DNA from 2 places in the Pseudoalteromonas sp. TP27 genome. Region 2 is predicted to be linked to the other one. Evidence: predicted binding sites of a transcription regulator. Region 2 holds the regulator's gene; the other holds the start of a gene.
What was found. Region 2 encodes LexA, which represses DNA repair genes until DNA is damaged. Its sites were predicted from a motif close to TACTGTATNNNNATACAGTA; they were not measured.
Positions count from the first base shown of each region.

Region 1: ruvC (crossover junction endodeoxyribonuclease RuvC) is a predicted target of LexA. The motif match lies at 3,714-3,733, and genes of this name have one in related genera.

Region 1 is NZ_JARDAK010000004.1:2,392-18,679, forward strand. It holds gene PX700_RS06490 (arylesterase) at 1-446, opposite strand, end outside; gene PX700_RS06495 (ABC transporter ATP-binding protein) at 447-1,160, shown strand; gene PX700_RS06500 (ABC transporter permease) at 1,150-3,651, shown strand; gene ruvC (crossover junction endodeoxyribonuclease RuvC) at 3,784-4,308, shown strand; gene ruvA (Holliday junction branch migration protein RuvA) at 4,311-4,928, shown strand; gene ruvB (Holliday junction branch migration DNA helicase RuvB) at 4,936-5,943, shown strand; gene tolQ (protein TolQ) at 7,202-7,906, shown strand; gene tolR (protein TolR) at 7,893-8,321, shown strand; gene tolA (cell envelope integrity protein TolA) at 8,326-9,252, shown strand; gene tolB (Tol-Pal system beta propeller repeat protein TolB) at 9,262-10,620, shown strand; gene pal (peptidoglycan-associated lipoprotein Pal) at 10,655-11,197, shown strand; gene ybgF (tol-pal system protein YbgF) at 11,211-11,957, shown strand; tRNA gene PX700_RS06550 (tRNA-Lys) at 12,174-12,249, shown strand; tRNA gene PX700_RS06555 (tRNA-Lys) at 12,320-12,395, shown strand; tRNA gene PX700_RS06560 (tRNA-Lys) at 12,480-12,555, shown strand; tRNA gene PX700_RS06565 (tRNA-Lys) at 12,640-12,715, shown strand; tRNA gene PX700_RS06570 (tRNA-Lys) at 12,798-12,873, shown strand; tRNA gene PX700_RS06575 (tRNA-Lys) at 12,898-12,973, shown strand; tRNA gene PX700_RS06580 (tRNA-Lys) at 13,056-13,131, shown strand; tRNA gene PX700_RS06585 (tRNA-Lys) at 13,196-13,271, shown strand; gene nadA (quinolinate synthase NadA) at 13,413-14,453, shown strand; tRNA gene PX700_RS06595 (tRNA-Ser) at 14,631-14,720, shown strand; gene PX700_RS06600 (PAS domain-containing hybrid sensor histidine kinase/response regulator) at 14,785-16,288, opposite strand, start outside.
Region 2 is NZ_JARDAK010000018.1:6,510-22,797, reverse strand. It holds gene cyoE (heme o synthase) at 1-190, opposite strand, end outside; gene PX700_RS17320 (COX15/CtaA family protein) at 203-1,192, opposite strand; gene PX700_RS17315 (transmembrane cytochrome oxidase associated protein) at 1,223-1,717, opposite strand; gene PX700_RS17310 (SURF1 family protein) at 1,707-2,447, opposite strand; gene PX700_RS17305 (DUF2909 domain-containing protein) at 2,401-2,694, shown strand; gene PX700_RS17300 (cytochrome c oxidase subunit 3) at 2,672-3,547, opposite strand; gene PX700_RS17295 (cytochrome c oxidase assembly protein) at 3,583-4,113, opposite strand; gene ctaD (cytochrome c oxidase subunit I) at 4,113-5,705, opposite strand; gene coxB (cytochrome c oxidase subunit II) at 5,705-6,847, opposite strand; gene lexA (transcriptional repressor LexA) at 7,322-7,939, opposite strand; gene PX700_RS17275 (PaaI family thioesterase) at 8,107-8,547, shown strand; gene PX700_RS17270 (hypothetical protein) at 8,558-8,938, opposite strand; gene PX700_RS17265 (hypothetical protein) at 9,252-9,977, shown strand; gene PX700_RS17260 (chaperone modulator CbpM) at 10,053-10,373, opposite strand; gene PX700_RS17255 (DnaJ C-terminal domain-containing protein) at 10,373-11,341, opposite strand; gene PX700_RS17250 (endonuclease) at 11,584-12,237, shown strand; gene PX700_RS17245 (S41 family peptidase) at 12,337-13,956, shown strand; gene PX700_RS17240 (hypothetical protein) at 13,956-14,342, shown strand; gene hmpA (NO-inducible flavohemoprotein) at 14,412-15,593, opposite strand; gene PX700_RS17230 (NnrS family protein) at 15,615-16,288, opposite strand, start outside.

The sequences.
Region 1 (16,288 bases), on a different contig from region 2:
TCTGTAAACATTTTGCTATAACGCGGACCGTAATTAGGGGGAATGTAAATCTCCATTAAGGCGGTCATCGCATTAGCTGCTTGGCTTTTTTGAATAAGAGACGTTAAGTTAGCTTGCATTTTTTTAACTGGAAAACCACGTAAACCGTCGTTAGCACCTAGCTCAATAAGTACATGAGTGGGTTCATATTGCTCAAGCAATGCATCTAAACGACGTAGGGCGCCTCCAGATGTTTCGCCACTAATACTGGCGTTGATAAGTTCTATGTCGGTTTGTTCGTCATCGTATTTATCTTGTAACAATTTTACCCAGCCTTCTTCTTGTTGAAGTCCGTAGGCTGCACTTAAACTGTCACCGAGTATTAAAATCGTGTTGTTGGCTGCTGCGCTCAGCGGTTTGATAACTAAAAATAAAATGAATACTAAACGAAGGATTGAATGAGTCATATGTCAGCGCTTTCTCAATTAAATATAATACAAGTTAATGGTTTGTCTAAAGTAGTCTCTACCTTTGAAGGTGAGCTGCCCATCCTCAGCGACATCAGCTTTAATGTCAAGCATGGCGAGTCTGTTGCTATTGTTGGCACGTCGGGTTCTGGTAAATCTACGTTACTCAGTTTATTAGCAGGGCTGGACACTGCAAGCAGCGGCGAAATATTTTTAGATGGCGAGCCATTACACAATTTAGATGAAGAAGAACGTGCTGCACTGCGCGCGGCTAAAATTGGATTTGTGTTTCAATCGTTTATGTTAGTACAGAGCTTAACTGCACTTGAAAACGTTATGCTACCAGCAGAACTTGCTGGCGAAAGTGATGCGAAAGAGCAAGCAATAGCCCTACTTGAAAAAGTAGGCTTGAGCCATCGAATTGATCATTACCCGTCGCAACTCTCTGGCGGCGAGCAACAACGTGTTGCTATTGCGCGAGCATTTATTGGTACACCTAAAATACTGTTTGCTGATGAGCCTTCGGCTAACTTAGACAGCAAAAACGGTAAAATGATTGAATCCTTATTATTTGATTTAAATACTCAACATGGCACTACGCTTATTTTAGTTACTCACGATGAAGGGCTTGCACAAAAATGTGAGCACATTATTCAAATAGAAGCGGGTTTACTAGTAAAAAGCGAAGTAGAGGACGTTGCCGATGTGGGTTAAGTTAGCGCTTAAGTTATTTTCGCGAGAATTTCGCCGTGGTGAGTTAACCGTTATAAGCGCGGCTATCGCACTTGCTGTTTTAACCGTGCTTACACTGTCTATGGTTACTGAGCGAATAGGGAAAAGTATTGCGCAAAAAAGCAGTGCTTTTATTGCAGCAGACCGTGTACTTGCAAGCGATCATATTCTCGACACCGCTTTTATTACTCAAGCACAAAGCCAAAATTTAAAAACGGCGCAAATGGTGTACTTCGACACTATGTTGTTTGCCGATGATGAAATGCAGTTTAGCTCAGTAAAAGCGGCATCTAATGCGTATCCGCTAAAAGGGCAGTTAAAAGTTAAAGATACCCTAACCGGTGAAACTAAAGTTGCTAATAGCGGACCAACGCCGGGTAATGTGTGGCTAAGTGAGTCGGTATTTTACAGTTTAAATATTGATATAGGCGCGCAAGTAGAGCTTGGCGCTGCATTATTTAATGTTTCTAAAGTTATTGTAGAAGAGCCAGACGCGCCATTTAATGTATTTTCGAGTAGTCGCCGTGTGCTTATTAATATTGACGATGTGGCAAAAACCGAAGTTGTGCAACCGGGTAGCCGAGTTTATTACCGCCAACTTTATGCCGGTAATGAGGCCGATATAAATAGCTTTTATGAGTGGCTTAAACCACAAATGAAAGAAAACCAACAATGGTATGGTGTTAAAGACCGTCAATCACCTATTTCAAACAGCTTAAATCGCGCAGAGAGCTTTTTATTACTAGCCGGTCTATTGGGTATTATTTTGGCAGCAGTGGCTATAGCGGTTTCAGCAAAACGTTATTGTGAACGCCAATATGACCCAGTAGCGATGATGAAAACATTGGGCGGTAGCCGCTCAATGATCCGCAAAATATACATGCTGCATTTATTGCTTGTGTGTGCAATGGCGGTAAGTATTGGGCTATTAATTGGTTATGGCTTGCAAGAAATAGCAACAAGTTACTTATCAAAAAGTATGGGCACAGAGCTACCTTTAGGTGGCTTTAAACCTTGGCTGGTGGCTATAAGCACTGGCGTAATTTGTGCTGTTATGTTTTCTATTAAACCGTTGTTTGATTTATTTGATATTCCACCGCTTAGAGTGCTGCGCCGTAATTTAGGCGACAAGTTAGCAGTAAGCCGTGTGCATTTAGGTATGAGTGCGCTAACTGTGTTTTTATTAATGTGGTTATTTAGTAACAACATAAAAATAACGCTTATTTTGTTTGCCTCAACACTTGCGCTAATTGGTGTGTTGTTTTTAGTATCTAAATTAATATTTGGTGGCGGCCGAAAACTTGGCTTAAAACCAGGTAATAGTTGGTCGCTTGCAATTGCGTCTATTCAAAAGCGTGCAAACGTAAATGCAGTGCAGTTAATTAGCTTTTCGTTAGCGATTAAATTACTGCTGTTTTTAGTGGTACTTAAAAACGATATGATATCTGATTGGCAGTCGCAACTACCAGACGACGCGCCTAATGCGTTTTTAGTTAATATTACGCAAAATGAGCTTGAGCCAATTAATGAATATTTAGCTCAAAAAGATATTCAGGTATCGGAGTTTTATCCAACTATTCGTGGGCGCGTAAATGCGGTAAACGGCGAGTTGGTAGCACGTTCTGTATCGCTGCAAGATAACGAGAAAAAAGACGAAGAAGCCCGTGCAGGTATTGGCCGTGAGCTAAACCTTACGTGGCTTAAAGATGTACCAGATCAAAACGAAGTAACACAAGGCGCGTGGTTTGGTGAAAATGCAACAGCCGAAGCCTCAGTAGAGGAGTCGATGCTTGAGCGTTTAGATGTTGAGATAGGCGATACGCTTACTTTTTTAATTGGTTCGCAGTCGTTCGACGCTAAAATTACCAGTGTTCGTAAAGTTAATTGGGCTACGCTAAAACCTAACTTTTTTATTATTTTAAGCCCAGATGTACTTGCAGATTTTCCTGCAACGTATATTTCGTCGGTACGCATAAACCCAGAGCAAAAGCGTGACTTTAGCCAGTTACTGCGCACTTACCCAACTATTACAGCCATTGACATTGATAACTTTGTTAAGCAAATACAAACAACTATTTCGCAAGTATCGCTCGCCATTGGCTTTGTACTGGCTATTGTTGTGCTGTGTGGCGCGCTTGTACTTATATCGCAAGTGCAAGCTAGCTTGGGTGAACGTATGCAAGAAATTGTAATACTGCGAACACTTGGTGCTAAAAGCCGATTAATTAAAAACGCGACCCTGTATGAGTTTTTATTACTCGGTGGTTTAGCTGGTTTAGTCGCTGCATTTTTTAGTGATATAGCGCTTTTAATTGTGCAGCAACAAATGTTTGATTTAGCCGGTAAGCTACACCCACATATATGGATTATTGGGCCGGTAGCGGGCGGTGTATTTGTAGCAGGTTTAGGCTATTTAATGATTGCCCGAACACTTAAACAAAACACTCAAGGATTAGTACGTGCCCTAGGGTAAGCTTAAACTAACATGCGCCTTCTAATGCCCATCTAACACATGGGCATTTTTGTTTTTCTTTGTACTGGTAATTTATACAGTGCTCTGGCATTATTAGCGTAATTTAAAAATAACAATAATGAGAATGCAAGTTTGGCCATTATTTTAGGGATCGATCCTGGTTCACGTTTGACCGGGTATGGCGTTGTTGCCCACCAAGGTTCTAAATTTACATACTTAGGCAGTGGCTGTATTAAGTTAGCCGATCATCCTTTTCCGGTTAGACTTAAAATGATCTACCAAGGCATTACACAGCTTATTGAGCAGTTTTCGCCAGAAACCTTTGCCATTGAAAAAGTATTTATGGCGCATAACCCCGATTCTGCTTTAAAACTAGGTCAAGCTAGAGGCGCCGCGATTGTTGGCGCTGCAATGGCCGACTTACCCGTATTTGAATACTCAGCTAGGCAAATTAAGCAAGCGGTAGTAGGAAACGGTGGCGCTGATAAAACACAAGTGCAACACATGGTAAAAAATATTTTAAAACTACCCGGTACACCACAAGCCGATGCCGCTGATGCACTCGCTATTGCTATTTGCCATGCCCATTCAGAACAAAATTTAATTAAACTAGCGGGTAGCGCAAGCAAAACCGTTAGAGGACGTTTAAGGAAATAACTATGATAGGCCGTTTAAATGGTATTTTAGTCGAAAAACAGCCACCAGAAATCTTACTCGAAGTAAGTGGTGTAGGTTACGAAGTACAAATGCCAATGACCTGTTTTTACGATTTACCAAAAATTGGTGAAAACGCGATTGTTTACACGCACTTTGTAGTGCGCGAAGATGCTCAACTATTATTTGGTTTTAATAATAAAGTTGAGCGTGCCTTATTTAGAGAGCTATTAAAAGCAAATGGCGTTGGTCCTAAACTTGGTTTAGCTATTTTGTCGGGTATGTCGGCTAAGCAATTTGTGAGTTGTGTGAATAACGAAGACTCAACATCGCTTGTTAAATTACCGGGTGTAGGTAAAAAAACAGCCGAGCGTTTAGTACTCGAAATGAAAGACAGATTAAAAGATTGGGGCAATGATTTATTTACGCCATTTAGCGATAGCGCAGTAATAGAGCCAATGAGCGATGCGACAATTGCTAATAATGCAGCAGACGATGCCGTATCAGCACTGCTTGCATTAGGTTATAAATTGCCACAAGCTCAAAAAGCAGTAAAATCGATAAGCAAACCCGATATGTCTACTGAGGTTCTTATTAGAGAATCTTTAAAATCAATGTTGTGAGTAACCCATGATTGAAGCGGATCGCTTAATTGATGCGACTGAAAAAACAAATGAAGACTCTATTGATCGTGCAATAAGACCAAAACTTTTAGCCGACTACAGAGGCCAGCCTCATGTTAAGCAGCAAATGGAAATTTTTATTGAAGCTGCCCGAACCCGTGGTGAAGCGCTCGATCATTTATTAATATTTGGCCCTCCAGGACTTGGTAAAACCACGCTTGCAAACATTGTGGCCAACGAATTACACGTAAGCATTAAAACAACATCAGGCCCAGTACTTGAAAAAGCGGGCGATTTAGCCGCACTACTTACTAATTTAGAAGAAGGCGATGTACTGTTTATTGATGAAATACACAGACTAAGCCCACAAGTTGAAGAAATACTCTACCCAGCAATGGAAGACTATCAGCTTGATATAATGATTGGTGAAGGCCCAGCTGCACGTTCTATTAAATTAGATTTACCTGCATTTACACTTATAGGTGCAACCACACGAGCAGGCTCACTTACATCACCACTTCGTGATCGTTTTGGTATTGTACAGCGATTAGAGTTTTACTCTGTAGAGGATTTATCACATATAGTAGGGCGTTCAGCACATTATCTTGATTTAGAAATGTGCGACGATGGCGCAACCGAAATTGCACAACGCTCGCGCGGCACACCGCGTATAGCTAACCGCTTATTGCGCCGCGTACGCGATTACACACAGGTAAAATCTGACGGTACAGTAAACGCCGAGGTAGCTAAGCAAGCCCTTGATATGATTGACGTAGATAAAAGCGGTTTTGATTATATGGACCGAAAATATTTACTCGCCATAATTGAAAAATTTATGGGTGGCCCAGTAGGGCTCGACAATGTAGCGGCTGCTATTGGCGAAGAGCGTGAAACAATAGAAGACGTAATAGAGCCATTTTTAATTCAGCAAGGGTTTATTCAGCGCACACCACGTGGGCGAATAGTGTCAGACAGCGCATACCATCACTTTGGTTTACTTCCTAAAAAAGACTAGCCTATGTACTTTACTTGCTGTGGTTTATTGCACAGCAGGTAATTGACTTAGTATCGCTTTCTTTCAAATATTTATACAGGCTGGCATTTTACCTAAACCTCAGCACACTGTTACAAGTGTTATTTTAAAATACTTATACGCTTTATAGTTAACTGTTAATTCACAGGGCGTTAAGACTAGCGAAGCTATCCTGCGTACCATTCAAACTAGTAAGCGAATTACTTATTGTAAAATAGGTAGAGCACCAAATTGCAGGCAAAAAAAAGCCCGCAAAAAATGCGGGCAAACAACAAGTTGAAGGAAGTAATCTAGGGAACTATGTTTTACTTAATTTGGTTTTATCCACAAAGAGTAAAACAATGTAATACGATAAAATATCCTATTACTAAGAACTTGGCTTAATGAAACTATCTCATTCAGTGCGCTAGCTCGGTATGGGGTAATAATACGTAAGAACCTTTATTTGTTCAAACTAGAAAATTTGTGTTTTCGGATTAGAAAAACTAACTTGGTGAATTTTATTGTTGTTTATATCTTGAGCGTTAATTAATCGTTAAATTTATAAGTTGATGAAATTTATGGTTTAAGTTATATATTATTTTGTGGTGCGGTATTAGTTTTACTATTACGTGAAGGTAAAGCTTATAAGTTTTGAGTGTTTATGCTCTTATTTTGAATAAACGGCGCATTTTATGACGTTTACTTATATATTTACGCATATTTATAATTAGCGAGCCTAGGGTCTGTTGATCTTTTCGGATTAAAATTTGTTCAAACTAGGGGCTGTTTAATCACGGCGCTAGATTTGTAACCTAGCGGGCTCGATAACTGCTCCTGCGTTATTCTACTGACTTACATCCATGTAAGAATAAGTAAAAATCGAGCAACAAAGAGTAAATAGCCCCTAGGAAGAACCCTTTGGGCAGCGCCTGTTTGGCATTAATGCTACGTTATCGCCTATTTATGGGGAATAACCACACTGCATAGGCTCTGCCTTGCCTAAATACCAAACAGACTGCTGCAAATTCAACCTTGAAAGGTCAACAGACCCTAGTTAAAAGATTAAATAAAATACTGAGGCAAAGGGAAATGCCAACTAAAGCTGTTTTTTAACGTTTTTTGTTGCCTATTCATAGCAATACCGTTGTCAGCTTGAAATGGACTAGATACACTAGATGCAACTTTTTGACCGTGTAAGCGGTCATATTTACACAAATTAATCAATTTGCCGTATTTTGAAATTACTTAGGAGTTTAACGTGGGATCAGGGCTTAATTTTTTAGATCTAATTTTAGAAGCAAGTTTGCTTGTTCAATTAGTAATGTTAGGGCTAGTTGCCATGTCTGTAATGTCGTGGACAATTATATTTCAACGTAAAAAAGCAATATCGGATGCACTATCAAATGCTAAGAAATTTGAGCAAAAATTTTGGTCGGGTATTGATTTAAGCAAATTGTATAACGAGATATCGTCACGCAGCGGTCAGTCTCAAGGTATTGAAGCATTATTTACTTCGGGCTTTAAAGAGTTTGCTCGTCATAAAAAGAATACGTTTCAAAGTGCAAGTATTGTTATGGAAGGTACGCACCGTTCTATGCGTGTTGCGCTATCTCGCGAAATTGAAAAAATTGAATCTAGCTTATCGTTTTTAGCAACTGTCGGCTCTATAAGTCCGTATATCGGTTTGTTTGGTACTGTGTGGGGTATCATGAATGCCTTTATTGCACTAGGTGAAGTTAAGCAAGCTACATTACAAATGGTAGCACCAGGTATTGCAGAAGCACTCATTGCGACTGCGATGGGTTTATTTGCGGCTATTCCGGCTGTTATTGCTTATAACCGCTTTTCAAATAGTGTTGAAAAGCTTGAGTCTCACTATATTAACTTTATGGAAGAGTTTGCTAATATTTTACACCGTCAAGCAGCTACACAAATAGAGGCACAAGCGAATGTATCAGCGTAAAAAGCGCCGTCCGGTCGCAGAAATTAATGTAGTACCTTACATTGATGTAATGTTGGTACTACTTATTATATTTATGGCTACAGCACCACTTATTACACACGGTGTGAAAGTTGATTTACCTAAAATGGAAGAGTCTGATTTAGTTGATACTAAAGATGTTCCACCCATTATTGCTTCAATAGATGCAGAGGGTAAATATTACGTGAGCGTAGGTACCGATCCTGAAGAGCCTATGGAAGCACTTGACGTTGCTGCGGTTATAAAATTACAGTTAATGAAAAATCCTGATGTACCAGTTATGATTAAAGGTTCGGGTAAGGTGTCATATCAAGAAGTATTATTACTAATGGATTTTTTGAAAAATGCAGGCGTACCGTCAGTAGGGTTAATGACTGAATCCTTTGAGGGGAAGTAGCTGTATGAATAGTTCAGTAGTAAAATCGATAGTGCTTCATTTAGGTATTGGTGGTTTTTTGTATGCGTCTGCAAACATTCATCCGCCAGCGCCTAAGGTAATGGAAGTAACGCTTAATTCGGCTATTCCAACGCCAGATAAAGCAGTATCGGCTGTTACAGTTGATCAAAAACAAGTTGAGCAAAAAATTGCTGAACTTAAAAAGAAAGAAAAAGATAAAAAAAATGCAGAAGATAAACGTATTCGCGATTTAGAGCGCAGAGCGGCAAATGCGCGTAAACAACGTGAATCAGAAGCACGTAATATTAAAAAGTTAGAGCAACAGCGTAAAGCTAAAGAGAAAGAAAAAGCGCAAGCCGAGGCAGAAGCTAAAAAAGCACGCGCAATTGAGAAAAAAGAGCGCGCTAAAGCCAAGCAAGCCGAAAAGCAAAAGCAAGAAGCTGAAACTGCAGCAAAAGCAGCTGCTGATAAACGTAAAACCGAAGAAGACGCACTTAAAAAAGCGGAGGCTGCGCGTAAAAAACGTGAAACCGAGGCGAAAGAGCGTGCAGCAGAGGCAGAACGTAAGCGCCAGCAAGCGATGCAAGAGCAAATGTTACAAGAGCAACTTGCCAAAGAGCAGGCTGCCCGTAGTAAAATACGTCAGCAACAAGTAGTGAGCGAAGTTGATAAGTACCGAGCGTTAATTATGGCGCGTATTCAGCAAAACTTACTGATTGATCAAAAAATGAAAAACCAGCAGTGCCGAGTCAATATTCGCTTAGGCTTTAATGGTTTAGTAACGCAAGTTAAGTCATTAGGTGGTGATAAGTTAGTATGTGAAGCTGCATTAAGAGCAGTACGCATGGCCGACACATTACCGGTATCTAAAGATAGAGACGTATTCGAACAACTTAAGAATATTAACTTAACAATCAAGCCAGAATTTTAAAGGAATGATATGTTCAACAAAATAAAAATAGCCTGTTTAGTTTTACTGTTTGGATTTCAAGGTGTTGCTAATGCAGCGCTTGAAATTGTAATAACAGAGGGCGTAGACGGTGCAAGGCCTATTGCGATAGTCCCTTTTAAATATCAAGGTGTTGGTCCAATACCTGAAAAATTAAGCGGTGTTATTGCTGCTGATTTAATGCGCAGTGGTAAATTTAAACCTGTAGAAGTGGCACAAATGCCGCAACAGCCAAGTAAAGACAGCGAAATTGATTACGCGTCTTGGGTTAATAAAGGTGTTGAAGCTATTCTTGTTGGTGAAGTAGAGCAGCAAACTGATGGCCGTTACTTAGTACGTTATGAGTTAATTGATGTGATCCGTGGCCAAATTACCGGTGGCAACACGCAAATGATGAGTAATGGCAAACTAGTTAAAAGCCAAGCTCATGTTTTAGAAGCACGTGAAAGTGTTATTAGCGAAAGCGGTTTTCGTCGTTACTCGCACCGGATCAGCGATGTTATTTACGAAAAACTAACGGGTGAAAAAGGCGCGTTTTTAACTAAAATTGCTTATGTAATAGTACGAGATAATGACCCTAAACCTTATCAGTTAGTGGTTGCCGATTACGATGGTTTTAACGAGCAAGTATTACTTCGCTCAAAAGAGCCGTTAATGTCGCCAGCATGGTCACCAGATGGTACTAAGCTAGCGTATGTAACGTTTGAAAACCGTCAAAGCCAAATTTACATTCAAGACATATACACAGGTAAACGCGAAATTGTAGCAAGCTACCGTGGTATTAATGGTGCACCACAGTTTTCGCCAGATGGTAAAAAATTACTGTTAGTGCTTTCAAAAGATAAAACAGGCGCAACAGAAGTTTACATGCTTGACTTGGCTACCCGTAAAGAAACACGCTTAACAAATCACCGTAGCATAGATACTGAACCATCTTGGTACCCAAATAGCCAAGATATTGTGTTTACATCTGAAAGGGGTGGTAATGCTCAGATTTATAAGTTAAATTTAAAAACAGGTAGGTCACAACGACTTACCTTTGATGGCGATATGAACCTTGCAGGTTCTATATCACCAGATGGAAAAGAATTAGTGATGGTTAACCGTACCAACGGGCAGTACCATCTTGCTAAGAAAGAGCTGGCTACAGGTGCGTTTCAAGTATTAACAAGAACACGCCTAGATGAATCACCGAGCATAGCGCCAAATGGTTCGATGATTATATATAGCACGCTTCATAATAATAAACAGGTACTTGCGCTAGTATCGATGGACGGCCGCTTTAAAGCACGGTTACCTGTGCTAGACGGACAAGTAAAGGCACCAGCTTGGTCGCCATACTTACAGTAATATTACTGGTTTACTCAAAATAGGAATCTACTCAATGCAACTTAACAAAATACTTAAAGGCCTGCTAATTGCTGTGCCAGTAATGACATTAGCAGCTTGTAGCTCATCTTCAGATATTGACGAAGGTGCTGCAAACCAATCAAACCAAGGTGTTGTTGAGCAATCAATGAATACTGATACGGTTGAAGTAGCTACAATTTCTCCTGAGCAACAAGCAGAAGAGCAACTTCGTCAAAAGTACGAAGCACTTCGTCAAGAGCAAGTAATCTACTTTGATTTTGATACTGCAACAGTTGAAAGCAAGTACGCAGACTTACTTCGTGCACACGCTGAGTTTTTAGTTCAAAACCCATCAGTTAAAGTACTAATTGAAGGCCACGCAGATGAGCGCGGTACGCCAGAGTACAATATTGCACTAGGTGAGCACCGTGGCCAAGCAGTTGAAAAATACTTATTAAGCTTAGGTGTTTCAGCTAGCCAAATGTCAGTGGTAAGCTACGGTGAAGAGAAGCCAATGGTTAAGTCTCGCACTGAATCAGCTTTCGCTAAAAACCGCCGTGCGGTACTAGTTTACTAAGATAAGAGATATTATGAAGCCGAAAATTATTTTGGCAGCCATGATATTGAGCGGGAGCACCCAGTTAATGGCTGCTCCCGCTCCTGTTTCAGAAGCTGCAAGTTCACAATCAAGTATTGAGAAGCGATTAGCGTCGCTTGAGAATATGATGCAACAGCGTAACTTTTTACAAGTAGAGTTACAGCAACAGCTTAATTTGTTACAAGACGAAGTAAGTCAAATTCGCGGTGTAACTGAAGAGCAAAGCTACAAGCTTGAAAAAGTACTGCAGCGCCAGCGTGAGTTGTACCAAGAAATTGAAAACCGCGTTAGCCAAGCTTATACACAGCCAGCAGCTCCGGTAGCCGATCAGGCGCAGCCAAACGATGCACAGACTTATAGCAGTGATTTATCTGAAAACGAAGCGTACGAGCGTGCTGTTGCGTTAATAATGAAAGATAAACGCTATGATCAAGCAATTCCTGAGTTTCAAACGTTTTTAACTACTTATCCAAATTCTGTATATGCGTCTAACGCACATTATTGGTTAGGGCAGTTGCTTACGATTAAAAATGATGGCGTAAAAGCAGTAGAGCACTTTAAAGTGGTTGTTAACGAATACCCAAATTCGAATAAGCGCCCAGATGCCATGCTAAAGTTAGGCACACTTTTACAAGATCAGGGTTCAGCGGCGCAAGCACAAAAAATATTGAGCGATCTTATCAGTCAATACCCAAGTACAACGGCTGCAAAACTAGCAACTGATCGTTTAGGGAACTAGCGATTAAATTTTTAGTTAAGACGACCAAACTACATGAAAAGTCTCGATGAATCTTGGATTTGCATGTAGTTTGAGCACAAACGGTTTAATTTTGTGCATCTAGACATAAAAACTTAAAAAAAGAGACAATTTCGGTTGCACTCATTTTATAAATAAGTATTATAAGCGCCCGCAGCAAACGAATGGTTACCCCACTCGAAATGCGGCAAAAAGAGCGGGTTATTAGCTCAGTTGGTAGAGCAGTTGACTTTTAATCAATTGGTCGATGGTTCAAATCCATCATAACCCACCATTCTTTGAATGGTCTTTTATCGGCGGATTTACGTAGAAAACTAAGTTGTTATAAAATGCAGCGTCAGAGCGGGTCATTAGCTCAGTTGGTAGAGCAGTTGACTTTTAATCAATTGGTCGATGGTTCAAATCCATCATGACCCACCATTCTTTATTCCTTGTGAATAATGTTTGGTATCAATCGGCGGATTTACGCAAGCTTTAACTTAGCAATAAGTTAGCAACTGGAATGGGTTATTAGCTCAGTTGGTAGAGCAGTTGACTTTTAATCAATTGGTCGATGGTTCAAATCCATCATAACCCACCATTCTTTATTCTTTTGAATAGTGATTGGTTCCAATCGGCGGATTTACGTAAAATAGTGAGTTGCAATTAAACGCAACAATAGAGCGGGTTATTAGCTCAGTTGGTAGAGCAGTTGACTTTTAATCAATTGGTCGATGGTTCAAATCCATCATAACCCACCATTCTTTATTCTTTTGAATATTGTTTGGCATCAATCGGCGGATTTACGTAAGCTTCATTCATAATTGAATAAGTGCATAGAGCGGGTTATTAGCTCAGTTGGTAGAGCAGTTGACTTTTAATCAATTGGTCGATGGTTCAAATCCATCATAACCCACCATTCTATGAAAAGTTATATCAGAGCGGGTCATTAGCTCAGTTGGTAGAGCAGTTGACTTTTAATCAATTGGTCGATGGTTCAAATCCATCATGACCCACCATTCTTTATTCTTATGAATAATGCTTGGTATCAATCGGCGGATTTACGTAAGCTTCATTCATATTTGAATAAGTGCATAGAGCGGGTTATTAGCTCAGTTGGTAGAGCAGTTGACTTTTAATCAATTGGTCGATGGTTCAAATCCATCATAACCCACCATTCTATGAAAGTTTTAATCGGCGGATTTACGCACGCTTTTTACAAAGCAGATTTATATTAGAGCGGGTCATTAGCTCAGTTGGTAGAGCAGTTGACTTTTAATCAATTGGTCGATGGTTCAAATCCATCATGACCCACCACTCTCTAATACTTTCCTTTATATTCTTTTTTAAATTCCCATTCTATTTTTTATAAACAGCTTCGCTAGTTTGCTGTTATTTGTGTTTATATTCTCGTATAATTCGCCGTAATTAATGCACTGTAGATAAGTGGTCGAGAACATGAGTCTAGCTCAAACTATTATGCCTGAAGGTTATATCTTTCCTCCTAAGCCAGCACCGTTAACAAATGACGAGCAAGGCGAATACAAAACGCGTATAAAACAATTACTAAAAGATAAAAATGCAGTACTTGTTGCACATTATTATACCGATCCTGAAATTCAAGCACTTGCTGAAGAAACCGGCGGTTGCGTTGCCGACTCGCTAGAAATGGCACGTTTTGGCGCACGTCATGATGCAGATATGATAATCGTCGCGGGCGTAAAATTTATGGGCGAAACCGCCAAAATTTTAACGCCAAATAAAACGGTTGTTATGCCAACACTTGAAGCAACGTGTTCGCTTGATATTGGTTGCCCTGTAGATGAGTTCTCTGCATTTTGTGACGAGCACCCTGACCGTAAAGTGGTTGTGTATGCAAACACCTCTACGGCTGTTAAAGCACGTGCAGATTGGATTGTAACTTCATCGTGTGCGCTTGAAATAGTAGAGCACCTAGATGAGCAAGGCGAAAAAATCATCTGGGGCCCAGATAAGCACCTTGGTAGCTACATTCAAAAAAATACCGGTGCTGATATGCTAATGTGGAATGGCGCATGTATCGTGCATGACGAGTTTAAAACAAAAGCACTTAAAGACTTCAAAGCATTGCACCCAGATGCAGGTGTATTGGTTCACCCTGAGTCACCAGCAGAGATTGTTGCACTTGCCGATTCTGTTGGATCTACGAGCCAATTAATTAAAGCTGCTCAAACAATGCCAAACAAAAAGTTTATTGTAGCAACTGATCGCGGTATTTTTTATAAAATGCAGCAACTGTGCCCAGACAAAGAGTTTTTTGCGGCTCCAACGGCAGGTGAGGGCGCTTCATGTAAAAGTTGTGCTCATTGCCCTTGGATGGCAATGAATGGCTTAAAAGCGATTGAGGAAGCTCTCATAAGCCCTAAAGGTAAAGAAGTATTCGTTGATATGGATTTACGCGAAGGCGCACTTAAGTCACTTAATCGCATGCTTGAGTTTACTGCGAGCATGGCTAAGTAATTTTAAAAGTATAAATTAAAAACGGTTAAGTCTTAGATTTAGCCGTTTTTTTGTGACTATAGATAAGCTATTGCTTGATTAGTAAGCATTTAAAGGCTCATATTTAAAAATGCCTTGCACCTTAGGGGTCTATTTCATACTATAGCGCGCTGTTGCATTACACAATTGCAGCACTGTGGAGGGATGGCTGAGTGGCTGAAGGCGCACGCCTGGAAAGTGTGTTTAGGTTTATCCCTAACGAGGGTTCGAATCCCTCTCCCTCCACCATTATTCTTAGAACCCAGTTACTAATATCGAAAGGTATTAGTAACTGGGTTTTTTAATGTCTAAATTAACTATCGACTAAATCGAGCGTTGATAACATGTCTACAAGTTCATGCTTTTCAATTGGTTTTGAAACGTAGCCATCAAATAATAGTCTGTATACTTCTTTTTGTTCTGTAAAAACATTAGCAGTTAACGCAATAACGATTTGCTCGCTATCAAGCGCCTTAATTTGTTTACATGCCTGAAGTCCATCCATTTTTGGCATTTGGATATCCATAAAAATAATGTCTGGCTTGTGTGCTTGGTATAATGAAACTGCTTCTAACCCATTATTTGCAATAATAATGGTGGCTTTAGTCGGTTCAAGCATCGCAGATGCAACAAGCTGATTTATTTTGTTATCTTCAGCTAATAAAATGGTTTTTCCGGATAGGTCAGGAAGCTCAATGTTTTTGGTCGTTAATGTGCTTTCATTAATCTGCGCTTGTTTTAATGGTAAGTACACATAAAACTGACTACCGGAGCCTAGTTGGCTTGTTACCTTAATTTCGCCATTCATGAGGCCTATTAATGATTTAGTTATTGGTAAGCCTAGGCCTGTACCACCATATTCACGCGTGGTTGATTGCTCTGCTTGTTCAAAGCGCTCAAATAATCGCTCTATTGCTTGCTCAGAAATTCCTATGCCGGTGTCTGATATACAACAACATATTTTGTGTTCGTCGGTTAGCCTAAATGTTACTGTAACGCCACCTTGCGACGTAAACTTAATCGCATTAGATATTAGGTTTAAAAACACTTGTCTGAGCCTAACAGGGTCGCCCACCCAATGCTTATGATTAATATTGATAACAAATTTAAGGTATATGTTTTTATCGCTAGCTTGCAGACCAAGATCTGACTCTAAGTGATGAATCAGTTCAAAAAGATCAAAAGGCTTATGCTCTAATGAAAGCTTACCAGCCTCAATTTTAGAAAAATCGAGAATATCATTAATAATAGTGGTGAGTGAGCGGGTTGAATAGAGTGATTTTTTTAAATACTCTTTTGATTTTTCATTGAGTGGCTGCTCTTGCAGTAACTGTAATGTGCCGAGTATGCCATTCATAGGAGTGCGTATTTCATGGCTCATATTAGCTAAAAACTCAGATTTAGCTTGGGATGCTTGCTCAGCTAACTCTTTAGCATCTCCAAGAGCTTGTTCGTGATTAATTTGTTCGGTTAAATCATATGCTACCCCCAAATAACCAACAACTTCATTTTCATTGTTCAATAAAGAGGTAACGCTTATATTAACTTGTATTTTTTTACCCGTAGAGGAAATGTATGTCCATTGATTAATATCAGGCTTAGTTGCTGTTGCTGTTGCTTTTAATATCAAAACTTCAAAACTAGGGGAGACAGGTTTATTTAATTCAGTACTTAGTTGCTGAGCTTTTTTTATAATTTCTTCTTTTAAATGAAAAATACCAGGGTTTTCAATTCCAATAACATCTTGCGCTTTATAGCCTAATAACTTTTCAGAGGCGGGATTAAATAATGTAATTAAGCCATTTATGTCGGTAGCA
Region 2 (16,288 bases):
TAAACTGTACGACCATACCGCGCCCTACATCGGGAGCCAGCGCTAAACCAACCCAAGCTGTTAGCACCAGCATGGCTACCACTTTAAATTTACTAATTGCTAAGTAGTCTTGCAGCAAACTATGAGTACGCGAAATTAGCGATTGAGTATTAACGGGTAGCAGTATTTTTTTATCAATTATAAGTGCCATCATATTTCCCCTTTATGTGCGTGATTTTAGGTAATAACACAACCTAACCATGCTTAATAACAGTATGGCTGCCATCAAGTTATGTGCCAGTGCAACTCCCAACGGAATATGCCAATGTACTAAAATAAGGCCTAAGCTAATTTGGCAAAGTAAGACTAGTAATACGCTCACAACGCAGTTTTTAATTTTTTGAGAGTAAGCTTGGCTGTATATTTTCCACATAATTAATGCCAGAACAATGCAAGTAACCAGTGCCCAAATACGATGTAATAAATGAATAGACATGCGTGCTTGCTGCGATAACACACCATACTCATAATTACTGTGCTCAAGCGGTAATTGAAACACGCTACTTAATGAAAACGGTTGTGCATAATCACACAATGGTAAACCACTACAATGCGGAGCTGCGTAATTTGCAGCAAGCCAACCGCCAAGCGCTATTTGAATAACCAACACACTAAGCGCAATTAAACTCAAACCAAAATAACGCTTTGCGCCGCTATCTCCACCCATTATAGGTTTGGCAGTTAGTCGCAAATATAAAAGCGTTATAAGTGACAAAATACTAAAGCCACCCAATAAGTGGCCCATTACAATAAGCGGCTGCAGGTTCATAGTGACAGTCCACATACCAAGCGCTGCCTGAAACACCACTAGCAGAAGTAAAGCTAAAGGCAATTTAACTGGTGTTGTTAGGTATTGACGTTTTACAAAAGCCAATACAAACAAACCTAAAATAAGTAACCCTAAGGCGCCTGCAAAATAGCGATGAATCATTTCTTTCCACGCTTTTGCGGTTTCGAACATCATATCTGGGTAACTTTGGGTTGCTAAGGCTATGTCGGCCTCATGTTTAGGTACCGTTAAAAAGCCATAACAGCCTGGCCAATCGGGGCATCCTAAACCTGCGTCACTTAAGCGGGTGTAAGCGCCTAAGGCCACAACAATTAAAGCGAGCAATCCTGTTATTAATACTAAGTTTTTATAATTTTTATACATTAAACACTCCAACTTAAATAAGCTGATCAATTAGCTAGAACGAGAATAATTGAGTAGTTTTTTTAGATCTTTTAATAACCCTTTTTGCACTAAACGATTTTCTTGTGGCTCGACTTTAAAGGGGTATTCAAGTACCACTAACCCCATATGATCAATTAAATACAAACTTGCAGGATTTAAACTCTGTTGCTCGGTAATAATTTTCCATGGTAGATTTTTATTGTCGGGGCTTCCCATTACAGCCATATCCACTTTTCCTTGGTTTTTACCGAGTGCCACATATAAGTTATTAAGTGCATTGAGCTGTTCGCTGCATGGGGTGTTACATTCGTTTGAATAATTAAGTGCGATAGTCCATTGTTTTGGATTATTTTGCGGCCAATTTTCAAATTTTATTTCTTGGCTTAAAAACTCGCCATTGTTAGTAATTGCAGTAGGTAACCAATCGAACTTTAATGCGCCATATGCCAAAACTAATGGGATAGCGCAGCAACCCACAAACAAAAAAAGAGGATTATTTTTCATTAGATGTCCTTTTTTTACTCGCAAAAATAGCCACAACAGCACATGCAACAGCAATTAAAAACCATTGCACAGCGTAGGCATTATGCTTTTGAGGGCTCATAACAACAGCCTCATAATGAGGTGTTGCAATCTCATCACCAGTACCTTGTCTATAAGCCATAAAATTAATTAATGATTGCTGGCTTTGAGTGCTCAGCATATTCAAGTCGATAGATTGGATTCTTGTAGGTAAGTCGTTATTTGTCGTTGTATCTTCAAGCGTAAAGCTACTTAAGTTATTTTCTTTTATTTGCGCTTTAAGAATAAAAACACCTGTAGGCAGAGTAACCTTTGGCAGTGTATCTCTAGCTATAGGCGCTTTTACCCATCCTAAATTAACTAAAATCACTTTTTCTTCGCTGTCAGGCTTTAGTAAAGCAAGTAAGTCGTAACCTACTTGTCCGTTATAAACTTGATTATCTAAAAGCCAATATTGGTTTTGTACAAACCGCCCTTTTAACTCAACCAATACACCTGTTTTGTTCCAGCTGTCAGGCAGGTTAAGTAATTGAGACCAGCTCATCACACCACGAGTCTGTTGCTTAGCAATAGCGGTTAGTTGCTGCTGCTTTTGCTCACCCCGCTCCAGCTGCCAAAATCCTAATCGCACACACACAAGTACAACAACCACAACCATACAAAGTGTGATTATTGAGCTAAGCTTTTGTTTGTGCCATAAAACTAACTGCATAAGGTTCAACTCAGTGATTATTAAAATTATTATCGTACTGTTATTACTATTTATACTTTTTAACTTATTTAGAGCATTGTTTATTATGGTGTCAGGGAAAACTGGGGGGCGACCTATGTCTCACTTTTTAGGTCGTCGCGTATTGTTTTCGGTCGTTGTTCTAATTTTTGTTATTGCAGCGCTTAAACTTGGTTTTATTACAGCGAATAGCTCGCCAATAAACGCTACAGCACATATACAAATATAAATAAACACAACCAAACAACATCAACAAAATGCCAATACCAAGCAGCTGCTTGAAAAGCAAAATGCTTATCTTTAGTAAAGTGCCCTTTTAATATCCGTAAAAATATTACAAATAAAAGTACGGTTCCTAGCATTACATGCATGCCATGAAAACCAGTCAATAAAAAGAACGTATTACCGTAAACACCTGCATCAAGCGTTAGGTTGAGGTCATTATATGCATGTATGTATTCCTCAACTTGCAGCCCTAAAAAGCAAACACCTAATAAAATAGTGGCGCCCAAAAACACTTTAAGTGGCGTGCGCTTATTGTTTTCCATTGCTACATGAGCAAAATGTAAGGTAACTGAGGAGGTAAGCAGTATTAAGGTATTTATAAGCGGCAGACCTTGCCAACCCATAGCTTGGGTTGTATCACCGCTAGGAGTAGATACGAGAGGCCAAACAGCTTCAAACGTAGGCCAAAGTACTTCGTTGGTCATTGCATTATTACCCGCGCCACCTAACCATGGGACCGATAGGACTCGCGCATAAAATAATGCACCAAAAAAGGCCATAAAAAACATCACTTCAGAAAAAATAAACCAGCTCATCCCTTGCCTAAATGATCGATCCATTTGTGCTGAGTACAACCCTTGAGCAGACTCGCTGATAACATTTTTAAACCAGCTATAAAGCATATACAAAAGTACAGCTATGCCAACGTACAGTAAATAAACGCCACTGCCGCCTTCTTTTCCTATGTTCATAACAGTTAATGCAGCGCCTACAGCAATAAAAAATAATGCTATAGCCCCTACAATAGGCCAAGGACTTTGCTCTGGTACGTAATAGTTTTCATATTTTTGATTCATGTTACTTACTCCTAGTTTTACACTAGACATGCAGGCTAGTTATTACTCGCAACTAGCTGCTCACTAATATCAAATACGGTGTACGACAGCGTCAACTCTTCAATATCGCTTGGTAATGCGGTATCAACATAAAACAGTAATTTAAATTCAAGCTCTTCTCCTGCTTTTAGAGGTTGTTGATCAAAACAAAAACAGGCAATTTTATGTAAATACTTAGCCGCTTTACCTGGAGATACAGACGGCACCGCTTGCATTACTTTGTCGAGGTCACTGCTATTTTTAGCACTAAACATTACCTCACGCATGGCACCGGGTTTAACAGTAACGCTGTACTCTTTTGATTTAACAACAAACGGCGCACCAGCTTGCGCATGAGTTGTAAAACTCACGCCTATTTCGCGATCTTGCACTATTTGCGTACTTCGCTCTGCTTGCTCAAGTGACGGTTTACCATTAAGCCCTGTTACATCGCAAAACACGTCGTACAAGGGCACTAAGGCAAACGCAAAGGCAAACATACCTATACAAATAAGAACCAAGCGTTTAAGTAACGGTGCGTGTGTCATTACTTGATTACCGGCGGTATAGAGAAGGTATGATAAGGCGCAGGAGAGTCAACTTCCCACTCAAGCCCTTCAGCCCCATCCCATACTTTTGCAGGCACTTTATCGCCACCGCGTGCACATTTAATTACTACAGCCACAAACAGTAGTTGCGATAAACCAAAGGCAAAACCGCCTATACTTATAATTGCGTTAAAGTCGGCAAATTGCAGTGCATAATCGGGAATTCGACGTGGCATACCAGCAAGTCCTACAAAATGCATAGGGAAAAACAGAACGTTAACGCTCACCAGCGATAGCCAAAAATGCCATTTAGCTAGCGTGATATTAAACATGTTGCCTGTCCATTTGGGTAGCCAATAATAAGCACCTGCCATTATCGAAAACACAGCCCCTGTTACTAATACATAATGAAAATGCGCCACTACAAAATAAGTATCGTGGTACTGAAAGTCAGCAGGTGTAATTGCCAGCATCAACCCCGAAAAGCCACCCAAGGTAAACAGCACTATAAAAGCAATACTAAAAAGCATGGGCACTTCAAAAGTAATTGAGCCTTTCCACATTGTGGCAACCCAGTTAAATACTTTTACTCCTGTGGGCACCGATATAAGCATGGTTGCGTACATAAAAAATAACTCACCTGCAACCGGCATGCCTGTAGTAAACATATGATGCGCCCAAACAATAAAGCTCAATAGTGCTATGGAGGATGTGGCGTACACCATTGAGGCATAACCAAAAAGTCTTTTACGAGAAAAAGTGGGCACTATGGTCGATATAATGCCAAAGGCAGGAAGAATCATTATGTATACTTCTGGGTGACCAAAAAACCAAAAAATGTGTTGGAACATCACTGGGTCGCCGCCACCTGCAGCATCAAAAAAACTGGTCGCAAAGTACTTATCGGTAAGCACCATAGTTACCGCTCCCGCAAGCACTGGCATTACTGCTATTAATAAAAAAGCGGTAATTAACCATGTCCACACAAATAGCGGTAACTTCATCCACGACATACCGGGTGCACGTAAATTCACTATGGTTACAATCACATTAATTGCACCCATAATTGAGCTAATTCCCATAATATGTACGGCAAATACAAACATTGCAGTGTTATCGTTACTATAAGTTGTAGAGAGAGGAGCATAAAAAGTCCAACCAAATGCAGGTCCTCCACCGGGCATAAATAACGATGCAAGTAAGATTAAAAATGCAAACGGTAAAATCCAAAAGCTCCAGTTATTCATTCTTGGTAATGCCATATCTGGTGCGCCAATCATTAGTGGTATCATCCAATTAGCAAGGCCTGTAAAGGCCGGCATAACCGCACCAAACACCATAATTAAACCGTGTACTGTGGTCATTTGATTAAAAAAGTGAGGATCGACCAGCTGTAAACCAGGTTGAAATAATTCAGCCCTGATCACCATGGCCATTCCGCCGCCAATTAAAAACATGGTCAGCGAAAAAATTAAATATAAACTACCAATATCTTTATGGTTAGTTGTATAAAGCCAGCGTTTAAAACCTTTTACAGGATGATGAGCATGGTGAGCTTCATTGGCGTTAGGTTGTTCTACTATGCTACTCATTAGTTCGCCTCCACTTTGGCATCAATTGCTGCCTGTATTTGACTCGGCTGAATAACATCACCCGTATCGTTACCCCATGCATTACGTTTATAAGTAATAACAGCTGCTAATTGCTTTATAGATAACTGCTTAGCAAATGCTTGCATTGCCGTACCGGGTCGCCCATGAATAACTACATCAATGTGATCTTTTATATCGCCAAGCACTATCGGGCTTCCTTTAAGTGCAGGAAATACACCCGGTAACCCCATACCTGTAGGTTGATGACACGCCGCGCAACTGGCCATATACACTTGCTCGCCTAAAGTCATTAACTCTTCTTTAGGTAACGTTTGATCAAGCAGAGCAGCGTCGGCCAGTGCTGCTTTTTGTTTTGCTTGCTTTGCATCGGCTAGCCATACTTTAAAGTCAGCTTCAGATTTAGCTTCAACCACTACGGGCATAAAGCCATGGTCTTTACCGCAAAGCTCAGCACATTGACCTCGGTAAATACCTTCTTCATTAATATTGGTCCATGTTTCGTTTATAAATCCCGGGTTAGCGTCTTTTTTCACAGCAAAATCAGGTACCCACCATGAGTGAATAACATCATCAGAGGTCATTAAAAAACGTACTTTTTGGTTTATTGGCAGTACAAGCGGTTTATCTACTTCAAGTAAATAATTAGGATTTTTATCTGCAAGATTCGCTATTTCGTCTTGAGGGGTGGATAAAATAGAATAAAATGCGACGTCTTCGCCCATATATTCATAGTGCCATTTCCATTGCGAGCCTGTAATTTTAATAGTGAGATCAGCTTTGCTGGCATCTTCCATTGCAATTAGGGTTTTAGTGGCTGGTACTGCCATAGCAATTAAAATAACGAATGGAATAGCTGTCCAAAGTATTTCTACTTTAGTGCTTTCGTGAAATTGGGCAGGTACAGCCCCTTTAGATTTACGGTGATGAATCAGTGCCCAAAACATAATTGCGAACACTATCACCCCAATCACACAACATATTATAAATATGGTCATGTGCAGCTGATATACATTATTGCTTATATCGGTTACGCCTTTGCGCATATTGTACTGGCTGTTAGCCAAAACATGCTGCGGAAAAGCAATCAATACAAGCCACAAGGTAGAGGTCAGTTTACCCATGTGACGGCTCCTTTGATGCTATTGCGAGTGCAAAGCGAAGAGGCATACGGCTTAAACGCCAATTCGTTATTTTTATTATTTAACCAATCCTGTTTTTTTGATTGGTATCACTGTCCCAACAAAGAGTTTGTATATTGTGTGTTCTCAAAACTGAAAGCTGTGAGTTATTGTTAGTTCAGCACACTAATGATTAGCTAAAAAATGAGCAACAAGCAAGCTTTAGTATAAAAAACAACCGAGTAATATTTAAAAATTAGTCAAGTATCTGCAAGCATATCGACTATTTAATATTCAAAAAGCGAGCAAAACAAAGGGGTGTAACACATGAGGAAGGAGAAAAGCATGAGTGAAAAAAAGTTTACAGCTTAAATAATTAGTTAGCTGTTTAAGATATATTTTAGTACGAATTTTAAAACAAAAATGCGCACTAAAAAGTGCGCATGAATAAATTGATTGCTTAAAGCAATCTAAAATCTACATCCAATCGGCGTTTCTTATTACGCCAACAGCTAGGCCTTCAATGTTAAAAGACTCATTTTCAAGGTCTACTTCAATAGATTCAAAATCGTCGTTTTCAGCATGAAGTAATACTTTACGACCCGCTTTCTCAAGACGTTTTACAGTTACGTCTTCATCTACGCGGGCAACAACAACTTGCCCGTTTTCAGCGGTTTGAGTACGATGTACAGCAAGTAAATCACCATCCATAATACCAATATCCTTCATGCTCATACCATTAACGCGTAGTAAAAAATCGGCGGCTGGTTTAAACATTAATGGATCGATTTTACAATGACTTTCAACGTGCTCTTGCGCCAAAATAGGTGAACCCGCAGCAACACGCCCTATAAGTGGTAAACCTAATTGTTCAGGCTCTTCTTCTTCAATTAATTGAATACCACGGCTTGCACCTGGTTTCATTTTAATTGCGCCTTTTTTAGCAAGTGCTTTTAAATGTTCTTCAGCAGCATTGGCACTTTTAAAACCTAGTGTTTGCGCTATTTCAGCACGTGTAGGAGGCATACCAGTGTCTTTAATAAAAACTTTAATTAGTTCGAGTATTTGAGCTTGGCGGTTCGTTAATGGTCGCATACAACTGGTTTTCCATACAGTACATTTAACTGTGAGTATATACAGTTAAATAAAAATCGCAAATTTAAATTATGTCTTAAAATAGCCAAAGTAATTTCACTTGTGTACATTTTAGGGATATAACTAAAGCTAAGTTTATAAATGATTAAAAAGGCAAAGGAGTCGTTATGAGTATTTGGTATCAACCTATTACTTTAGAGTTTTGCAAACAGCTAGATGAAGGTATAAATGGTCAAGGTACGCTGATGAAAACTATGGGGATAGAAATCACAGAAATTGGTGATGATTACTTAGTTGCAACTATGCCTGCCATACCTGAGCATCATAACCCAATGGGAATGGTTCACGGTGGTGCTAATGTTGTACTTGCCGAAACAGTAGCGAGTTATGCCGCTAACTTTGTTGTCGATTTCACAAAATTTTACTGTGTAGGGCAGGAAATTAGCGCAAGCCATTTAAAAGCATCTCGCAATGGTACTTTAACTGCCACGGCAAGAGCATTTCATATTGGCAAACGTAGTTCAGTATGGGAAATAAAAATTACAAATAGCCGCAATGAGCTGTGCTGCGTATCAAAAATGACCGCAGCAGTCGTAGAGCGAAGATAGTTACTTATAGTTACTTTTCGATTGGGTAAATTGTAATTTCCATACCCGCACCAATCGCAGATATACGTAATAATGTATCTGCATCTAATGCTTGGTTAAAGCACTTAGGAGATGTGCCTGATTCAAAACCAATATCAAACGTTCTACGTGAACAACCTAACCATTGCTTTAGCGCGTTACGCGAACACGATTCAATAAGCTCACATATATGGTTTATTGCTTTATCAGGCGTGCTAACTTCACCTGTAGCTTCAATACGCGCTAATTGACGGTATTCGTCTTTGTCATAATGTAAAATCGTAGCGACTTTCTTCAAATCTGCCACTAGCAAACTAATATCTTGCTTTGATTCAAGCTCAAGATCTACATTTAAAAATTGAATTTCCGACATCGTTTCGTATTTATCCTCTAATAATTTCATTGCAAACTTTAACGCAGTTTTACCGTTATACCAAATCAACTATGCCCTATTAACCACTTTATATGGATATTTCGCAGCTTTTAAGTATTTTTTAGCATTTAAAGCTAGCTGGATATCAAACATCCAGCTCAATTAGACAAATAAGTCATGTTAGGAATTTAACTGTAATCTTTTTTATTTTTAAATGATTACAGTAAGCTATAGTTTAAACTGCGACAAAATGTCGCAGTAACTAATCCCATTAATGTAATAAACTAACCTCTAAAAATAATAAGACTAAAACATGAATAAAAAAATATTTAAACATGCGCGCAAGTTTCATAAATGGTTAGGTTATTTATTAGCACTACAAATTTTAGCATGGTTGCTAGGTGGCTTAGTTATGAGCGCAATTCCACTTGATAAAGTACACGGCAAACATTTAGCAACAAAAGTCCTTAGTAAATCATTTACACAAGCCGACTACCCAACATCACTTGATAATATTACGTCGCAAGTCGCTAACCCAACACAAATATTATTTGAAGGCTTTTTAACTACACCACTTATTACCGTTATTAGTAATGCCGAGCAGCAAAGCTTTAATGCCCTTACAGGAAGGCCTTTTGAGCCACCTACAAAAATACAAATTACTGCTAATGCTAAAGCACACTTACTTATTGACGCTCAAGTAATAAGTACAACCCTACTAAAAAAGGGCACCAGAGAAGTAGGATATAAAACCAATGTTTGGCAGGTACAATTTGACGACATGTTGAGTACAACACTTTACTTAGCTGAAAGTAACGGCAAAGTAGTGACTATTCGCAGCACACTATGGCGAATATTCGACTTTTTTTGGATGTTACATATTATGGATTACGATGAGCGAGAGGATTTTAATAATCCACTGCTTATTAGTTTTGCAGCAACCAGTGTACTTTTTTGCCTAAGCGGGATATTACTACTTATAAAAAATATACGACTAAAGCGATTAATCTCAATTAAAAGTAAGAACAAATCAAAATAGTCATATTAATTTTTAGGAGCTAGCGCACTCTCATTAAAGAGTGTGCAATCGCTAAACACTGATATTAGAATAATTTTATTCCAAGTGGTTAAATCGACTCAAATGTCGTTTTAACATTTCGTTTTCTAAAATCAACTCATCACGCTCATTCAGCAATTGTAAAATTAACGCTATTGCCGACCAATCTAACGAAAAGTCATGCTGAATACGGGCCGCTTTTTTGACTAAGGTTACTGCAGATACCGTAAATTTCCATTCTGCAACATGCTCTCCTTCAATAGGCACAGCAATACTATGTTCAACTAGCTCATATAAAATTGCTTCGTTAATATCACTACTCAAACATAGCTCTGTACTGGTAAGTAAATCTTCTTTTTGTGTCACAATAATTTGCATTATGGTTTACTCCAGTCGCTGCGGGGATCAAAGTGAGCTTTTTCGGCTAATTCTTCCCAAAGCTTTTTACTGGTTTCATTAATAGATGTTGGATTAACAATTTTAAGTACAGCAAATAAGTCACCTTTGGCTTTTTTACTAATTAATCCCTTACCTTTAATACGCAAACGTTGACCAGACTGGCTATTAGGCGGAATCGTTAGTTGAATTTTTCCTGTTAATGTCGGCAAATTTATTTTTGTGCCAAGAGCCGCTTCCCATGCTGCAAGAGGGACGACTATATTTAAATTATGACCTTCAACATCAAATAGTGGGTGAGGCACTAAACTAATTTGTAAGTACAAATCGCCATTTTGTCCATTCGCAGACCCTAATCCACCTTGCCCTTTTAGTCGAATTCGCTCGCCATTTACTGAACCTGCTGGAATTTTCACTTTAAGTGATTTTTTAATTTCAGAGACACGACCACTACTATCTCGCTGCGGTAACATAAACTCAACAGGCTTAACGGTATCAACTAAAGTTTCTTCAAGAAAAATTGGGAACTCTATTTCCACATCTTGTCCTTTTTGCGCGCGAGCAGCGTTACTTCTGCTTTGCCCTGAACGATCAAACCCACCGCCTCCGCCAAACATTGAATTAATGAAGTCAGAAAATTCCTCATCAGTTTGCGGATCACTTTGCTGATAATTACCTTGTGAAGAACCAGCGCTACCGCGATAATTTGTTTGCTGCTGACGAGCACGATTTTGTTGATGGCGACGTAGCTCGTCGTATTTTTTACGTTCTTCTTTGTTATGGATGACTTCGTAAGCTTCTGCTATTTCTTTAAATTTATCTTCTGCTTGAGGCTCTTTGCTTACATCTGGGTGATATTTTCTGGCTAACTTTTTATAAGCTACTTTAACCGCTTTATCATCTGCATCAGGCGATATCCCAAGTACTGAATAATAATCAACAAATTTCATTTGCAATCCAAATCCCCATATTGAGTAAGCTTTAAGCATACTCCTTAACTTATAATATTGTGTAGCTAAAATACAATAAATAGTAAGAAATAAATGAATAGTAAAATAACTTTGAAGAAAAAATTAATTAGACACTTTTTAGTAATATTCCTAGTAATATAAGTGCAGGCCTTAAGTTAACTTTATCTTTTATCTTCAGGGCTTTAAACTAGGCATTCCTGTAGTTCACATTTGTGATGGATATGACTCGATTTATTCTGGCCTTGTTGGCTTGCTGTGTGTGTGTTTCGGTATCAGCCGAACAATTTACCCGCTTTTCAACCGCTAAAAGACATCTAATTAAAACCCTACCTGATAACGCTAAAAGCATTTACTGCGGCTGTGATATTAAAAAAGAAGGTAAAAAACTAACCCCCGATCCGACTAACTGTGGTTACATTCCTCGAAACACTCTTACCCGCTCAGGCAAAGTAAATGTGCGAGCTCTACGTATTGAATGGGAACACATTGTTCCAGCCTGGGAATTTGGTCACCAGCTACAATGCTGGCAAGATGGTGGGCGTAAAAACTGCCGTAAAGTAAGTGCTAAATTTAGAAGAATGGAAGCTGATATAAATAACTTGGCGCCGGCTATCGGCGAAATTAATGCCGATCGCTCTAATTATCGCTTTGGCATGCTTAGCGAAAACGCAACACAATATGGCCGCTGCGAAGTAAAAGTAAACTTTAAGCAACGTGTAGTAGAACCGCCTGTTTATGCACGAAAACGTATAGCTGACACCTACGCTTACATGCAAAAAACATACGGTTTAAAGATATCAGATAAACAGCAAAAATTATTTAATGCATGGCAAAAGCAAGCATTCGCAGATACAAGTAGTGCGAGCAAGCTCTAAGCTTTAACACTCATTTACATAAATCAAAGTTATAAATATTGAATAAACGAGCGAGTGTTGTAATATTTTAAACAACTTATTTACAGAAAGTCCTTAATTATGTTTAAAAATAATAAAACCTCGCTTGCCATTTTTGCAGCACTTTCGGGCTTTGCTCTAACAGGTTGTGGCGGCGGTAGCGGTATCGACGCTGCTCCTGTAGTTACCACGCCGGTTACAACACCCATAAGTAACACTTCAACATGGACTGCAGGTGTATTTGAGCAGTCTAACGATTTAAAAAACTTTTGCGAAACACCCCGCACAGGTAACGATCCCTTTAACAACAACGACCCTTACCCAGATAAAGTAGGTTCCGCCCTTTACGAAAAACTTTGGCTTCGCTCTTGGAGCGATGAAACCTATCTTTGGTATGATGAAATTGCCGATAACGACCCTGAAAGCTTTGCTACAGTCGCCGACTACTTCGCTCAATTAAAAACAGAGCAGCTTACCGACTCAGGTGCAAAAAAAGATAACTTTCATTTTTCAGAGCCTTCTGAGGATTACTTTCAAGAAGCGCAATCGGGCGTTACTTCTGGTTACGGTATAAATTGGGCGTTTATTGGCGATACAGCCGATCGTATTTTACGCGTTGCTTATCTTGAAGATGATTCTCCAGCTAGCAATAAAGGCTTTCAGCGCGGTGATACCGTACTTTCAGTTGACGGCGTTAGCATTAATACCAATACAGAGTCGGGTGTAGACACACTTAACGAAGGTTTATTTAGCCCAGCTAACGGCGATTCACATACTATTGTTGTACGCAGTAACGATGGAACTGAGAAAACATTTAATGTAACCGCTGGCAATATTGAGCAAACACCTGTTCAAAACGTTAAAACAATTACAACCGCAAATGGCTCAAGCGTGGGTTACATGCAATTTAATAGCCATATAAGTATTGCCCAAGAAGGCCTTATTGCTGCGGTAAATAAGTTTAAAACCGATGGTATTGATGAGCTTGTAATAGACTTTAGATATAACGGCGGCGGTTTATTAGCGCTATCGGCACAATTGGCTTATATGGTTGCCGGTAATGCTAACGTGAACAACCGCTTTTATTATCAAACCCAACAAAACGATAAACAGCCCGTTGATTCGCCTTTCCCATTTATTGATGAAGAAATAGATTACTCTACTTTTTTTAGTACTGGAGAAAGCCTACCCGATTTGAACCTATCGAAGGTTTATGTATTAAGCACATCAGGTACCTGTTCGGCATCAGAAGCTTTTATCAATGGTTTAAAAGGTATAGACGCAGAAGTTATTTTAATTGGCGACACAACCTGCGGTAAGCCGTATGGCTTTACCCCAACTCATAACTGCGCAACAACTTATTACACTATTCAATTTAGTGGTGTAAATAGTAAAGGATTTGGTGAATACGCTGCAGGTTTTACACCAACCTCTACGCCACAGTTTGATGCCGATGTGCAAGGCTGTGAGATTGAGGACGACTTTGATCATCAATTAGGCGATAGTAACGAAGCTGTTTTAGCCACTGCATTATTTCATGTCGAAAATGGCAGTTGTCCAATTAGAACGACTACTGTAGCAAAAACAGAGCCAGCTAATTTTTCAAGCTCTCGTGAATCTCTCATTCCTTTAAATATGCCTGAGCAATTTACCCAGCGTAATATGGACTTAACGTGGCCAACACTGAGTGAGGAAAGGTAATGGCTAAATTATTACTCCCATTAGCTACATTACTCGCTTTAGGCGGATGCCAAGGTGTAAAAGATACCAGTATAAATAGTGAGCCAGCTAAACCCGCTATATTAACGAGTGTTAACCCTAGCGTTGTTGCAACACTACAACAGGCAATTCAACACGCTAAGGGAGGCGCATTAGTAACGCTTGCCGATTCGGTATTTACTAAGCGCAGTGAGTTGCTAATTGATCATGCAATGAGTAAAAGGCCTGATGGCAGAGTAATTATGGGGGCGCATAATATAAAATCTGAAAAGTTTATTTTGCAAGTACGTAATAACCAATGCGAACTTTACTATCCTAAAAAAGAGCTTACTACAGTACTTGAAGGTGTTACCTGTAAAGAATTATAAGGCACTCTAAAGTTTATAAAAAAGGCGCGCAGCATATCGCTGCACGCCTTTTTCTATTTTAAAGCGTTATTACAAGTCTTGATGCGGACCAAACACTTCATAATGAATCTGCTCGTTTTTAACACCTAGCTCAAGTAACTGGTTTTTTATAAATGCCATAAAACCGGCAGGACCACATAAGTAAAAGTCGCCATTACTCAATGGTAGCTGTGCTTGTACTGCATTTAGGTTCATTAACCCAGTAAAGTCAGCGCCCTCTGTCGTTTGGTTAAACCACGTCATTGTTTGTAAGCGGTTATAAACTGCATTTAACTCATTTAAATATTTTGAAAACGAATGCTGCTGAGTATTTTCGCAGGCATGTAAATACATAACCTCTTGATTAGAATTATCACTTAATAGCGTTTCAAGCATAGCCAGCATTGGTGTTTGCCCAACACCTGCTGAAATTAGTACCGCTGGGTTTGTATTATTACGTAAAAAGAAATCCCCTGCCGGCGGGTATAGCTCAACAATAGTGCCTTGCTCTAATGAGTGTAAATGATTAGACACCATGCCAGGCTTTGGCTGTAGCTCTTTTTTAACACTAATACGGTAGTTTTTAGCGTTACTTTTTTGTGAAATAGAATACTGGCGAATTTCTTCATACTCAGCGCCCTCGGGCTTAACTTTAATACCTAAATACTGCCCTGGTTTATGTGTAATAACAGCTTCGCCATCAACTGGCGTAAGTGTAAAGCTTGTTACTAATTCTGATTCAACTTGCTTGTTGGTTATTTCAAACTGGCGAGTGCCCGCCCAACCACCGTGTTTATTTTTACTGTGCTCATACAAAGCAGCTTCTTCGGTAATACAAATATCGGCAAGTACGCCGTAAGCTTCGCGCCATGCGTACTCAACATCAGGAGTAAATTGCTCAGGAATAAGCTCTTTTAGCGTACCAATTAAATGCGCACCTACAATAGGGTAATGTTCAGGTAAAATATTTAAGCTGGTATGTTTATGGTTAATACGTGCCAGTGCTTCTTTTAATACGGCTAAATTATCAATATTTTGTGCATACGCAGCCAATGCATTAAAAAGTGCAAATTGCTGACGACCTGTATCTTGATTCGCCATATTAAAAATATTTTTAAGCTCAGGATTATGGCTAAATAAACGCTTATAAAAATGATCGGTAACAACCGTACCCGCCTCTGCTAATAACGGAACGGTACTTTTAACAATCTCAATGGTTTTATCAGATAACATATGTTTTTTCCTATGGATGAACTAACCACGACGCCCATCAACACGACGCCGCGTTAATATAGGTGTGCAGTGAATTAAAAATAATAAAAAAGCCACTAACCACAGCAAAGCACTTATTTGCCAAGCAAGGTGAGGCCCAATAATAAAAGGGAGTAATGAACGAGTAATAGCGGCCACAAACAAAAACGCAAAAGCAACAGCCATGTAATGAGGAATGCTAAGTGTACGCCCTGTATGACCATGCGATACACGCGTCATCATTGCTAAAATCATCATACCTATTGTGCCAATAGTGATGAGGTGCAGCGCATCTTTAAACTGTATTGCACTACTATAAAAGCTAAATGCAACCATCATTAAACCAACACCTAACGTAAGGTACGAAAAATGCAAAGACCATAACAAAGGTACTCTCAATACCTTGCTATCCCACCAAAAACCAGCCCTAATTAAGTGAAGTACAGCAACAATTGCAATAACTAACGCAGGATTAATAATGTTCAAAAATAACTTATTAATAAAAAATACAGTGATAGCCACAATAGATAAATACATCACCGCTTTATCTATTTTAGGAGTACGTACTTGCTTGTTTAAACCAAGACCTTTAGCGGTAAAAAATGGTAAAACACGACCCCCAACAATGCCAACTAGCAAAGTAATTACCAGCACTGCAGTATCAACTACAGCAAGTG